3 regions of the Agrobacterium sp. CG674 genome follow, and region 3 is predicted to be linked to each of the others. Evidence: riboswitches for the same ligand, from Rfam matches in the RefSeq annotation. Region 3 holds a riboswitch; each other region holds the start of a gene.
What was found. A riboswitch is a leader RNA that binds a small molecule or an ion and turns the genes downstream of it on or off. The one in region 3 is predicted to bind thiamine pyrophosphate.
Positions count from the first base shown of each region.

Region 1 (4,726 bases), on a different contig from region 3:
TCCATCATAGTTCCCTTGTTATTTTATAAGATGGTATTGCAACGATCATCGAATTTCTGCAGTTTGGTACGTGGATTGTTCGAAGAAATTTGATTTCGCGCAATATTCAGCGAGAGAACGGAATGATTTCATGTCAGCTTTGGACGCTACCGATCGCCATATCATCAGGGTGCTGAGATTGAACGCCCGCATCAGCAATGCCAAGCTTGCCGCAGAGGTTGGTTTGTCGGCTTCCGCCTGTCTGCGTCGGGTCGATATTCTGGAGCGGGAAGGGGTTATCAGAGGCTACACGGCGCTGACGGGCAGTGCGGCTGGTGGCGAAGTCATCTCGGTGATTGTCCAGATCACGCTTGACCGGCAGACGGAAGATTTTCTCAATCGGTTCGAAAGCGCCGTTCGTAAATACCCCGAGATACGTGAGTGCTATCTGATGACCGGCGGCTCTGATTATTTCCTACGGGTCGAGGTCGAAACAGCCGGTGATTTCGAGAGGGTTCATAAAGAAGTCCTGTCCAAATTGCCTGGCGTTTCACGCATTCATTCCAGCTTTGCCATCCGCAACGCCCTCGCCAGCCCCAAGCCAAGGGGCTGAATTCAGGCGCTCCACCAGCGATAAAAGTGATGCACAGGGCCGTGCCCGCCACCGATTTTAAGGTCTTTTCCCGCAGCCAGCGCGCCGTGGAGAAACTCTTTCGAGAGTCCAACAGCTTCCGCAAGCGGGTGTTCAAGCGCGAGATGCGCGGTAATGGCGGCCGCTAACGTGCAGCCGGTGCCGTGGTCGTTGCGTGTTTCAATACGTGGCATGGAGAATTCCTGCACGGAGTTGCCATCCAGCAGCAGATCGACGCTGTCGCGGCCCGTGCCATGCCCACCTTTTATCAGAACAGCACGAACGCCGGTCTTCAGGATCGCCTCTGCCTGACGGATCATATCTTTATTGTTTTCCGCCAACGGCTGGCCGCTGAGAAGGGCTGCTTCCGGCAGGTTCGGTGTCGCAAGCCATGCCAGCGGCAGCAGTCGGCTGCGCAACGTCTCGATGGCGTCCTCCTGCAACAGGCGATCACCCGATGTCGCGACCATCACCGGGTCCAGCACAAGCGGCTTGTCGATACCGTGGAGACCAGCGGCTATGGTCTCAATGGTCTCAATCCGCGATACCATGCCGATCTTGACCGCACTGACGTTGATGTCGGAGAAAACGGCATCCATTTGAGCGCCGATCATCGTTGCGGAGATATCTTCGACAGCGGTCACGCCCCGCGTGTTCTGGGCGGTAATGGCGGTGATGACGCTGGCGCCGTATACACCCAAGGCAGAAAACGTCTTCAGGTCCGCCTGAATTCCTGCGCCGCCACCGCTGTCGGAACCGGCAATCGTCAAGGCAATCGCTGTCATTGGCGTTCCTCCAAAGCCGCATCCACGGCATGCCGAAAAGCTTGTGTGGCACCGGCAATATCAACAGCGCGGAACAAGGCCGAGATGACAGCAATGCCATCGGCACCGGCCTCGATCACGCTCGGCAAAGTCTCCAGCGAGATGCCTGCGATGGCACCCACTGGCATATGGGCCCGGTCGCGTTTCAGCTGCGCGCGCAACAGCCGAAAGCCTTCAAGCCCGACCGGCGCATCGGGATTGACCTTGGACACGGTCTCGAAAACACCACCGATACAGGCATAGTCAGCCGGTGAACCGGCGACGCGTTTTGCATCGTACATGTTCTTGACGGTCATGCCGATGATAGCATTGTCGCCCAAGAGACGCCGCGCCATATGGGCATCCATGTCATCTGCGCCCAGATGCACACCATCCGCTCCGCATGCTAGCGCCACATCCACACGGTCGTTGATAACAAGGGGAACGCCGGTTGCCTTCAGGGCCTCTCGAATGAGTGTAGCCTGCTCGATCATCTGCCGGGTCGAGCCATGCTTGTCGCGATACTGAATGATTGTTGCGCCGTGCAGGGCGGCAACGGCTGCCAGTTCCGGCAAAGGAGCAATATCACATAGCGATGCATCGACCAGCGCATTCAGCCGGTAATCAATCTTCATCATGGTCAATCCTCGCATGGGACAAGATATCTTGCTCGGTGACGGCGTTCAGTGCGTCCAGAAATGCGGCTTCGAATGTGCCCGGGCCACGCGCAAGTAAGGCGGCGAGTTCTGCCGAGACACCTGTTACGACAAGCGCTGCCGCCGCCGCCAGCATCGCATCGGCCTCCACCGCCATGAATGCCGCGATGACGCCGCCTGAAAGGCACCCGGTGCCCGTCACCTTCGCCATCCACGGGTGGCCGTTCTGAACTTTGATCTTTCGGATAAGGTCCCGCAGCAGGTCTTCTGGCCCGGTCTGGATGCGCAGCGCCTTGCCGACATCACCGATCACGGCCATTTCAGCCGCATTGCCGCGCACGATGGTTGGGTGAAGTCGGATCAGTTCGTGCGCGAAATCTAGTCGGGATGGCGAGTAGTCGCAGTGCACTGGATCGATGATCCATGGCTTTCCGTGTTCGTTTGCGATCCCAACCGCAATGCGAATGACGCTGCGCCGCGCCGCGTCCAGTGTGCCCAGATTGATCGTCAGCGCATCGACCTTGGAAACGAAGCTCTCGATTTCCTCCTCGGACGACGTCATGGACGGAATGCCACCAATGGCGGTGATGCCATCTGCGGTGAACTTCTGCACCACGGTGTTCATCAGGCAATGGACACGCGGTCGTCGTTGTCGCACCCGCGCCAGAAGCTCCGCCGCCGTTTGTGCCGTTGGAAAACTCGCCATAACAAATGAACTCCAGACGTTTCATCACGGAGATCCAGGTCGAGCGAAGAAAAGAAAAGCATGGCCAATGGCGACTGTTCCGTTCCTACGCCGGCATGACCCGGATCAGGTTCAAGGGTCCGGCTCAGCGCCATCTCAGCATCGTCAGATGCTCCCCTCGGAATGTCTGGAAACTGTCGTTTTTTGTGTTGGGTGTCAACGACAATTAAAAGACGGAGGCAGATAGCCTCCGTCTTCTCTGCGAGTATTAGACGATCTGTACGAGCACTTTCTCGCGAGCCGATTTCAGTGCGGCATCGGCCAGTTTCAGAGCGATCAAGCCATCATGGGCAGAGGGTGAAGGTGCTACATCATTCTCGACGGAATCGATGAAGGCCTTGATTTCTGCCGCATAGGCTTCGGTGTAGCGCGTCATGAAGAAATCGTGCAGCGCCGGGCGCGTGTAACCGTCTTTCGTTGCCACTTCGATGGAAACGGGGCGCTGGTTTTCGGCGGCAACCGAGCCGAGCGAGCCATGCACTTCGATGCGCTGATCATAACCATATGTCGCGCGGCGCGAGTTGGAGATGCTGGCCTGGCGTCCGCTTGCCGTTGTCAGGATGATGCTGGCGCTATCGTAATCGCCGAGTTCACCAATTCTTGGGTCCACCAGAACAGAGCCGGTTGCAAACACGCTGACGATTTCTTCGCCCAGCAGGAAGCGGGCAATATCGAAATCATGGATCGTCATGTCGCGGAAAATGCCGCCGGAGACCTTGATATATTCAGGCGGTGGCGCGCCGGGATCACGGCTGACAATCGTCACCATCTCGACATCGCCAATCCGGCCATTATCTATGGCTTCGCGGACGGCGCGGAAATGCGGGTCGAAACGACGGTTGAAACCGAGCATAATCTTCGCGCCGGTTTCCTTGACAACCTCGATGCAGGCGGCTGCGCGGGCGACATCCAGATCGATAGGCTTTTCGCAGAAGATGGCCTTGCCAGCGCGGGCGAAACGCTCGATCAGATCGGCGTGGGTGTTGGTGGGTGTGCAGATGATGACGGCATCAATATCGGGGTTGGCGAGAACCGCATCGATGGTGCTGATTTCGCAGCCGCTTTCATTCGCAATCGCCTGCGCTGACTCGGGGAACGCATCCACGACAGCTACCAGTTTTGCTCTGGCGTCAGAGGCAATCGCCTTTGCGTGCACTTTTCCGATGCGACCTGCACCCAGCAAAGCCAATCTCGTTACCATCGTATCCTCCCGATCCTGTTGTCTGCTTATGGAACGCACATGCGAACCCCAGCTATTTTGGAATATATGTTCCAACTTGCTAGAGCGGCATTTTGTCGGTGTCAAGGCGTGGGTTATAGGCTCAAGCCTGCGGCATGCCGGGGATACGGTTGACCTCAATCATCTGCTGGATTGTGCGCTCCGCCACGCGCTCGGCGCGGACCTTCGATTGCTCTGCATCCTCGGGAAATGTGTAGGTCATGTAAGACAGCGACGTTTCCAGATCATTGTTGTTATGGCCAAGGATGGCAGCGAAATAGCTGTTCTTTGTCACGCTTGGCGGCGCAAAGTTACGATAGGCAATTTCGGCATAGAGATGGCGCAGACCATAGGGCTTCGGTGGCTCTTCCTTGGGCCAGATATCCTCGAATTTGGCTATCACCGCATCGCGCAGGGGCAGGCGAACGTCTGCTGTAAAATCGTCCACATTCAGCCCGAGCCAGGATTTTCCGTCGCTGCTTTCGCGCAGGCGGCGGTAGGCGTCGAGAACAATACGCGATTGTTCCAGCACCGGAATTTCATAGGTCACGCCGAATTTGGTGCCTTCGCCCTGCTTTGTCTTTGCCTGACCGTTGAACAACACGCTCCATTTCGAAACGCCCTTGCCATAGGGTGCTGGCGTTAATTCCGCCTGCGTGAAGACCTCGTAGGGACGCCGACCTGTCGTGCCCA
Region 1 is NZ_JBNWDZ010000004.1:71,587-76,312, reverse strand. Features, by position in the region: gene alr (alanine racemase) at 1-5, opposite strand, end outside; gene ACQZ51_RS12760 (Lrp/AsnC family transcriptional regulator) at 131-592, shown strand; gene thiD (bifunctional hydroxymethylpyrimidine kinase/phosphomethylpyrimidine kinase) at 595-1,395, opposite strand; gene thiE (thiamine phosphate synthase) at 1,392-2,051, opposite strand; gene ACQZ51_RS12745 (hydroxyethylthiazole kinase) at 2,038-2,775, opposite strand; TPP riboswitch at 2,841-2,943, opposite strand; gene iolG (inositol 2-dehydrogenase) at 3,023-4,015, opposite strand; gene telA (telomere resolvase TelA) at 4,137-4,726, opposite strand, start outside.
Region 1: linked by a shared signal. The riboswitch ahead of ACQZ51_RS12745 (hydroxyethylthiazole kinase) and the one ahead of thiC (phosphomethylpyrimidine synthase ThiC) in region 3 are both predicted to bind thiamine pyrophosphate.

Region 2 (4,726 bases), 120 kb from region 3:
CTCGTTCTGATTTCCCATGACCGCCGTTTTCTCGAAAAGGTCTCCACAGCCACCGTCTGGCTGGATCGCGGCCAGTCGCGCCGTCTCAGCCGGGGCTTCGGCCATTTCGAAGAATGGCGCGACAAGGTGCTGGAAGAAGAAGAGCTGGAACAGCATAAGCTTGGCAAAGCCATCGAGCGCGAAGAGCACTGGATGCGCTATGGCGTAACCGCCCGGCGCAAGCGCAATATGCGCCGCGTGGGCGAGTTGCGCGATATGCGCGCCTCCTATCGCGGTCACAACGGCCCGCAGGGTACTGTGCAGGCAACTGCCGCTGAAGGGCGCGAGTCTGGCAAGCTGGTGGTCGAGGCCGATGCGATTACGAAATCCTATGGCGATCGCACCATCGTTGCACCGTTTTCCCTGCGCGTGCATCGCGGCGATTGCATCGGCTTCGTCGGACCCAACGGCGCGGGCAAGACGACGCTTCTGAAGATGTTGACGGGTCAGCTTGAGCCGGATAGCGGCACCGTCAAGCTCGGCACCAAGCTGGAGATTGCCACGCTCGACCAGAAGCGTGAGGATCTCAACCTTGAGGATACGCTCGCTCACTATCTGACTGATGGGCGGGGCGAGAACCTGCTGGTCAATGGTGAGGTGAAGCACGTCACCGGCTATATGAAGGATTTTCTATTCCAGCCTGAACAGGCCCGCACGCCCATTCGCAGGCTTTCCGGCGGCGAGCGCGCGCGTTTGATGCTGGCGCGCATTCTGGCAAAGCCGACAAACCTTCTGATCCTCGATGAGCCGACCAACGATCTCGATATCGAGACGCTCGATCTGCTGCAGGAAATCGTTGCCGGTTTTTCCGGCACCGTCATCCTCGTCAGCCATGACCGCGACTTTCTCGATCGCACCGTCACATCGACGATTGCGCCTGCCAATCCCGAAGCGCCGGATGGCCGTTGGATTGAATATGCCGGTGGCTACTCGGATATGATGGCGCAGCGCAAGGGCGCGTCTGACGAGAAGAAGAAGGCGGAGAAGCAGGAAAAGAGCAAAGCATCCGCCTCATCATCCGGTGACACCGGCAAGGCGAAAGTGAAACTCTCCTTCAAGCAGAAGTTCGCGCTGGAAAATCTGCCCAAGGAAATGGAAAAGGCGCAGGCCGAAATAGCCAAGCGCGAAGAGCGCATGGCCGATCCGCAGCTGTTTGCCAAGAACCCCACAGCCTTCAACACGCTGGCCGACGAAATGTCGAAGCTTCGCGAAAAGCTGGAGGCCATGGAAGAAGAATGGCTGGAGCTTGAGATGCTGCGCGAGGAAATGGAAGGCTAACGGACGCGAGCCGCACCCCCGGCGCGGGTGTCTCGTCTGCATCTTGCCAATACCGCGGCAACCAATTACAGCTTTGCCTAGATCTAACGGGGTGCTTTGTCTGATAGGGCAGGGCTGAGAGGCATTTGCCAACCCGAAGAACCTGATCCGGTTAACACCGGCGGAGGGATTAGACGGCTTCCATCCAGACGCCACTTTCCCGTTCGTCCATTCGAGGAGGTTGTCTGATGCGTCGTCTGTTCATTTATAGTCTTGTTGCCGCGTCTTTCGCATTGCCCGGTTTCGCCCATGCGCAAGACAAGAAGGTGCTGACGGTCTACACCTATGAGAGCTTTGTTTCCGAGTGGGGCCCCGGCCCCAAGGTCAAAGCGTCCTTCGAAGAAACCTGCAATTGCACAGTCAACTTCGTCGGCGTGGCCGATGGCGTGGCTTTGCTCAACCGTCTGAAGCTGGAAGGTGCAGGCTCCAGCGCAGATGTGGTGTTGGGTCTGGATACCAACCTCGTGACGGAGGCCCGCCAGACGGGATTGTTCGAGGTATCAGGCATCGATACGTCTGAGGCAAAGGTGCCGGGTGGGTTCAAGGACGACGTTTTCGTGCCCTATGATTACGGTCATTTCGCTGTCGTCTACGACACGCAGACACTGAAGAACCCACCGAAGAGCCTGAAGGAACTGGTCGAGGGCGATCCCTCGCAGAAGATCGCGATACAGGACCCGCGCACATCCACTCCGGGTCTCGGGCTGCTTTTGTGGGTCAAGTCGGTTTATGGAGACAAGGCGCCGGAGGCTTGGGCCAAGCTCAAGAACCGTGTGCTGACGGTGACGCCGGGCTGGTCTGAATCCTATGGCCTGTTTACCAAGGGAGAGGTGCCGATGGTTCTTTCCTACACCACGTCTCCCGCCTATCACATGGTCTTGGAAAAGACGGATCGCTATCAGGCTGCAAGCTTCGAAGAGGGTCACTATATCCAGATCGAAGTGGCTGGCATGTTGAAGAACGCGCCGGAAAAGGCGCTGGCAAAGCAGTTTCTCGCTTTCATGCTGAAGCCGGGCTTTCAGGACGCCATTCCGGAAAACAACTGGATGATGCCGGTTGCGGCCACATCGGCCCCCTTGCCGGAGGCATTTTCGAAGCTCGTGCAGCCTTCCAAAACGTTTTTGATGTCACCGGAAGAGGTTGCCAAAAACCGCAAGGGCTGGATCGATGAATGGCTGGCTGCGATGAGCGTCAAGTAAGACGGGCCGCTCTTGATCATGATCGAGCGCGTCGAACGCCGCAGGTTTATTGTCAGTGGAACGGTGGCATTTGCTGCCGTTCTTTTGTTCATGGGCCTTGCCGTCACGGCGCTCCTCTCGTTTGATGCCGACACAGCGTCCGCTGAGGTGCTGGATGCCTATACGCTGCGCATATTGCGCTTCACCCTCTGGCAAGCTTCGCTTTCTACGCTGCTGTCGATAGCCCTCGGCCTGCCGGTGGCGCTGGCGCTGGCGCGACAGCGGAATTTTCCCGGTCGCATATGGATTATCCGGCTCATGGCCGTGCCCATGGGACTTCCGGTTATTGTCGGTGCGCTCGGGATTATCGCAATTTGGGGTCGGCAAGGCATCTTCAACACGGTCTTCATGGCGGCTGGCGCAGAGCAGCCTTTCAGCATCTATGGTCTGTCCGGTATTCTGATTGCCCATGTGTTTTTCAATTTGCCGCTGGCGGTGCGGTTCTTTCTGGCCGGGCTTGAGCGGGTTCCGGGGGAATATTGGCGCATCGCTGCGAGCCTTAGTTTCGGCTCCGTCTCGACGTTCCGCTTTGTGGAATGGCCCGCCATTGCGCGTCTCATCCCGGGCGTCGCCGGTCTGATCTTCATGCTCTGCGCAACGAGCTTCACACTCGTTTTGTTGCTGGGAGGTGGGCCTGCGGCAACCACGATCGAGGTTGCCATCTATCAGGCGCTGCGTTTTGACTTTGATCCACCCCGCGCCATTTCGCTTTCCCTGATGCAGATCATCATGACCAGTGTGCTGCTTGTGCTGCTGGCCCGTCTGCCCTCTGCCGATGCGGAAGCCTTGACGCAGGCGAAAGCCGTGCGACGCTTCGATAGCGAGAGGTGGACGGCGCGTCTGTGGGATGCATCGATGATCATGCTTGCCATGGTTTTGGTCGCATTGCCTCTCTGCGCGGTCGCCGCATCTGGACTGACGGCGGATCTTTCGCGGCTGCTGTTTGCGAGCGCATTCCTCAAGGCTGCCATGACAAGCTTGCTGATCGCGCTCCTGTCCGCGTCTCTTGCCATTCTCGTTTCGGTCGCACTCGTGCGTGCGCGCCAGGCTATCGCTGCGCAAAGACGACCTGCTGCTCCGCTTCGGGTTTTGTTCACGGCCATGGGTGCCGGATCGGCCTTGGTGCTGCTCGTGCCGCCGGTCGTTCTGGGAAGTGGCTGGTTTCTGCTGTTGCGACCGCTGGGCGATGTATCGACATTTGCGCCGATCCTTGCCTCCATCATCAACATGCTGATGGCGCTGCCATTCGTGATGCGGGTGCTGGAACCTGCATTCATCGCCCATCAGACCCGCAGCGGGCGATTGGCTGCCAGTCTCGGGATATCAGGTCTATCCCGGCTTCGCCTCGTTGACTGGCCGGTTCTATGGCGATCGGTTGCGACGGCATTTTCATTCGCCATGGCGCTTTCGCTCGGCGATCTCGGTGCCGTTGCCCTGTTCGGCTCGGAAAACTTCACCACATTGCCCTGGCTGGTCTATAGCAATATGGGCAGTTACCGGACCAATGATGCGGCGGGCTACGCCGTCATCCTTGGCGTCATCTGTCTCGTCCTCGCCGCCGGGGGCGTTTCCCGTCAGCCAGCGAAAGCCATCGCATGACCCTGCACGATATTGCTGTCCGCCTTGAAAACATCCAGCTCAGGCTCGGCCAGCAGAGTTTTGCGCTGGATTGCCGCTTTCAGCGCGGCAAGGTGACAGCGATTGTCGGTCCATCGGGATCGGGGAAATCCACACTCCTCAATCTCGTCGCGGGCTTTGAAGCGCCGGACCGCGGGAAGTTGCTGATCGAGGGACAGGATATGCGCGGGCTTGATCCGTCGGAGCGGCCAGTCTCCGTGGTTTTTCAGGACAACAATCTCTTTGCCCATCTGGATATTTTCACAAATGTCGGACTGGGGATCAATTCATCCATGAAACTGGGTGCCGATGACAAGCTCGCCATCAGCAAGGCGCTGGCGCGCGTAGGGCTTGGCGGTTTTGAAAAACGCCTGCCTTCGACCATGTCCGGCGGGGAGCGGCAAAGGGCGGCGCTGGCCAGAGCCCTGGTGCGCCGTCGCAGCATCATGGCTCTGGATGAGCCCTTCGCAGCACTCGATCCCGGCCTGCGCGCCGGCATGGGAAGCCTGCTGCGG
Region 2 is NZ_JBNWDZ010000005.1:206,404-211,129, forward strand. Features, by position in the region: gene ACQZ51_RS15810 (ABC-F family ATP-binding cassette domain-containing protein) at 1-1,317, shown strand, start outside; TPP riboswitch at 1,395-1,503, shown strand; gene thiB (thiamine ABC transporter substrate binding subunit) at 1,542-2,555, shown strand; gene thiP (thiamine/thiamine pyrophosphate ABC transporter permease ThiP) at 2,574-4,193, shown strand; gene ACQZ51_RS15825 (thiamine ABC transporter ATP-binding protein) at 4,190-4,726, shown strand, end outside.
Region 2: linked by a shared signal. The riboswitch ahead of thiB (thiamine ABC transporter substrate binding subunit) and the one ahead of thiC (phosphomethylpyrimidine synthase ThiC) in region 3 are both predicted to bind thiamine pyrophosphate.

Region 3 (4,726 bases):
GGCCAGCATCTTGCCTGCGCGTCCGAAGAACGGGTCGTTGGCAATGTCGATTTTCACGTCGAGGCCTACCTTCTCCATCATCTCTACGCCGCGATCCATCCAGAGCTGGCGGAATTCCGTGACGTCGCTTTCCGTGCCCATGCGAACATATTCCCGCATGCGGAAAAGCTGCTGGCGGGCAGGGTCCTTGGACGGCTCGTGGCGGAAGCAGTAGGACTGGATGTCGTAAAGGCCACCGGCTGCCGGTAGGGCTCCGCGCTTGGCAATCGTTGGATAGAGCGGATAGCAGGCCGCCGGTGTCAGAACGATGTCGGTCGCCTTCTGGTCCTTGGTCCAATCGGTGCCGTCATCCATGCTTTTCAGCAGGCTGACATGATCAAGCTCGCAGCCGCAAAAGGAATGCACGGTTCCCGCCAGCTGCGGAAAGCTCTTCATGTAGCCGCTTTTTTCGAAATAGGCACGGTTGATGCCGGGCGGGAAGCGAATGGCTTCGGCCTTATCAGGGCCACCGACCCTGTCGATCAACCGCTCGAAAGCAACGATGACGTCTTCGAACTGGCCGCTGCGACCATAAAGGCCGTCCACGCCGGTATCGATCAAAAGTCCCTTGTCGAACAGGCGATCGAGAAAGGAAGTCTGCATGTCCATGGTCTTATCCCAAAAGGCTGATGTCCTGCTTCTGAACGAGCAGGAGATTGGCAGAATTGCCCAATATGCGGTCGTTTGAAATCATGAGCTGCGCTGAATGCGCATCGCGTAAATGTCTGCCGAGACTGTAAGGCGTCCCGTTTTTGTAGCCCATGATGCCGCAGATCAGCATGGCATGGTTGATGATTTCCAGAATGGTTTCGGACGAGCAGATCTTCACATTGTTCATGGCGATGGCAAAAGCCATGGACATGAGTGTCTCAGGGTAGTCCTTGGTCTGGTCGTAGGCCCTGAGACCGGCGATGATGTTCGATTTGACGATTTGCAGCTTGTTGGAAACCTCTGCCAGACGAATTGCACCAGGAGGCGCTACACCGGGCGATTTACGGGCCGCAGCGCGAACGAAAGCCTGCGCACGGGCAACAGAATCAGCCGCAATGCCGTACCAGACGCCGCTCCAGAAAAGATGCGATGTGGCAAGCATGGACTGCGCGGCGATTTCGGCAAAGGGTTTCTGGAAAATCTGCTGCGACGGTGCTTCTCCCTTGAACAGAAAGCCATCGGAGCAGGTGCCACGCATGCCGAGCGTGTTCCAGACATGGGTTCTTTCAAGGCTGTACTGGTGTTTCAGGAACACCGTCATCACTTGGTCTGTTGGCGCAGCATCGGCATGAGCGCGGGAGGTGATCAGGATTGCATCGGCTTCGCTGCCGTAGGAAATGACTGTCGCGTCTTTCTCAAGACGGCAATGGTCGCCATCTACGTCAATCGCGCAGATGGAGTTGCGCAGATTTCCGCCAATGCCGCCTTCCGTGGTTGCCGAACCCAGCAACAATTGCTCATCGGCCATGCGGCGCATGAAGGCGCTGTGCCATTCGCTTTCTTCCCCATGCTCGACAAGGCTCGATGCCTTGATCTGATGCATGGCAAAGATCATTGCTGTCGCGGAGCAGGCCTGCCCCAGCGTGCAGCAGACATCGGTGATTTCGCTTGGGCTTGCGCCTTCGCCGCCCAGATGGACGGGAACCTGAATGCCAAGCAGGCGCTCTTGTCGAAGGGCAGCGATCCCTTCTTTTGGAAAGCGCCCCGCTTGATCGACATCGTCTGCGTATCGTGCAGCGATTGCGGCCACACGCTTTGCTCGAACAGACAGCGTTGCGTCACTTGTGGCCACGGACAGGTCCATCAGGCAGCCTCTTTTCCATCAAGAATGGCTTTTACGGTGGTTTCGATTGCGGAAATGCTGGCGAAAGATTTTCGGTTCAACATGCTGTCTGGAAACTCGATATCAAAAGCATCTTCCAGTCCGAGCATCAGCTGCACCGAGGCAAAGGAAGAAAGTCCCGCAGCGTAAAGATCTGCTTCATCTGCGATTGTATCAACGGGAACAGGAAGTTGACCGAATTTCGAAAGTATTTCACGAATAATTGAATTCATTTCAAGTAGTCTCCAGTCGAGTAGGCGCGATCATAGCTCAATATCGGAATTACGTTGTAAAAAATAAAATTGGAATAAACGGCTAGGTTAATTTCTTGTGACGACGTTTGATTTCGGCGCAAATTTGGTAACGCCTTGACAAATCGTGCCCACGGGTTTCTCATTGGCGCATTCACCAGGGGTGTCCCGTCAAGGGGCTGAGATACTGCTACGATGCGCAGTGACCCGTTGAACCTGATCCAGTTCATACTGGCGTAGGGACGGTGCACACGCGCAAAAAGCAGCCTGGCTGCTACGGATCACGTCTTACATCCGTTTGCCCGTGGTTTTTCGTCTTTCATGCTCGAACTGGGTCTCCAACTCTTTTGCTTTGGAGCCTCACGATGAACATTGTTGCCAAGACCATCACCCCCACAGTCACCACAGGTCCGCTTCCCGCCTCGACCAAGGTTCACAGGCCGGGCGTGCTTTACCCTGATATCCGCGTTCCCATGCGCGAAATTGCCCTTCACCCCACAGCGGGTGAGCCGGCTGTCACGGTTTATGACGCTTCCGGTCCCTACACCGATCCCAAACATGTCCTCGACATCGAAGGTGGTTTGCCGCGCCTTCGCCACGCCTGGGCCGTGGCTCGGGGGGATGTGGAGGCCTATGAGGGCAGACACGTCAAACCTGAGGATAACGGCTTTGCGACAGGCGAAAGGCTGACGCCTGAGTTTCCCGTGCGAAACCAGCCGCTGCGGGCGAAAGACGGCAAGGCCGTTACGCAATTGGGCTATGCGCGGGCAGGGATCATCACGCCCGAGATGGAGTTCGTCGCGATCCGCGAAAATCTTGGCCGCGAAGCCGCAAAGGAAAAGCTGGTTCGAGATGGCGAAAGTTTCGGCGCTCACATTCCCGATTACGTCACGCCGGAATTCGTGCGGCAGGAAGTGGCGGCAGGCCGGGCGATCATTCCCGCCAATATCAACCACCCGGAAGCCGAGCCGATGATCATCGGCCGCAATTTCCTCGTCAAGATCAATGCCAATATCGGCAACTCCGCTGTCACATCATCGATGGCGGATGAGGTCGACAAGATGGTCTGGGCTATCCGCTGGGGTGGCGATGCGGTGATGGACCTTTCGACCGGTCGCAACATTCACAACATCCGCGAATGGATCATCCGCAACGCACCGGTGCCGATTGGAACAGTTCCGCTCTATCAGGCGCTGGAAAAGGTGGGTGGCATTGCCGAAGACCTGACCTGGGAGGTTTTCCGCGATACGCTGATCGAGCAGGCCGAGCAGGGCGTCGATTACTTCACTATCCATGCCGGGGTGCGGTTGCACTACATTCCGCTGACCGTCAACCGCGTGACCGGCATCGTGTCGCGAGGCGGCTCGATCATGGCCAAGTGGTGTCTGCACCACCATAAGGAATCATTCCTCTACGAGCATTTCGAAGAGATCTGCGACATTTGCCGCGCCTATGATGTGTCCTTCTCGCTGGGTGATGGTCTTCGTCCGGGCTCGATTGCCGATGCCAATGACGCCGCGCAATTTGCCGAGCTGGAAACGCTGGGGGAACTGACGCAGATTGCCTGGGCGAAAGATTGTCAGGTGATGATCGAAGGTCCGGGTCATGTGCCCATGCACAAGATCAAGGAAAACATGGACAAGCAGCTGAAGGTCTGCGGAGAAGCGCCCTTCTACACGCTTGGGCCGCTGACGACCGATATCGCGCCGGGTTATGACCACATCACGTCAGGCATCGGAGCCGCGATGATTGGCTGGTTCGGTACCGCCATGCTTTGCTATGTCACCCCGAAGGAGCATCTGGGCCTGCCGGATCGCAACGACGTGAAGGTGGGTGTGATTACCTACAAGATTGCCGCCCATGCAGCCGATCTGGCCAAGGGCCATCCCGCCGCGCAGATCCGCGACAACGCGCTGTCCCGCGCGCGTTTTGAATTTCGCTGGGAGGATCAGTTCAACCTGTCGCTGGACCCGGAAACGGCCCGGTCCTTCCATGATGAGACCTTGCCGAAGGAAGCGCATAAGGTTGCGCATTTCTGCTCCATGTGCGGTCCCAAATTCTGTTCGATGCGCATCTCCCATGACATCCGCGCCGAGGCGCAGAAGGAAGGGCTGGAAGCCATGGCGGAGAAATTCAAGCAGGGCGGCAGCCTCTATATGCCGCTCGATACGCCCGTCGCTGGTGAGTGAGATGCGTATTCTCATCAAAGGAGCGGGCGTCATGGGCCTGACGGCCGCTCTGGAAATGGCCAGGCGCGGTTTGTCGGTGGAGATGCATGACACCGCAGCGAAGGCGGGGCACGGTGCGTCCTGGTATGCCGGTGGCATGCTGGCGCCCTGGTGCGAGCGGGAAAGCGCCGATGAGGCCGTTATCCGGCTTGGGTGTTCCGCGCTGGACTGGTGGGATGAGGCAACGCCGGGTCTGGTCGTGCGCAACGGCACGCTGGTCGTTGCCCCGGCACGCGACAAATCGGAACTTGCCCGGTTTGCCGCGCGCACGAGCCAGCATCGCAGCGTCGGCGAGGAGGAGATTGCCGCATTGGAGCCCGATCTTGGTGGGCGCTTCCGCCATGGGCTTTTCTTCGAGCGCGAAGGTCATCTTGATCCAAGACTGGCCATCGCCG
Region 3 is NZ_JBNWDZ010000005.1:324,208-328,933, forward strand. Features, by position in the region: gene ACQZ51_RS16310 (amino acid--[acyl-carrier-protein] ligase) at 1-648, opposite strand, end outside; gene ACQZ51_RS16315 (acyl-CoA dehydrogenase family protein) at 653-1,834, opposite strand; gene ACQZ51_RS16320 (acyl carrier protein) at 1,834-2,085, opposite strand; TPP riboswitch at 2,253-2,364, shown strand; gene thiC (phosphomethylpyrimidine synthase ThiC) at 2,469-4,292, shown strand; gene thiO (glycine oxidase ThiO) at 4,294-4,726, shown strand, end outside.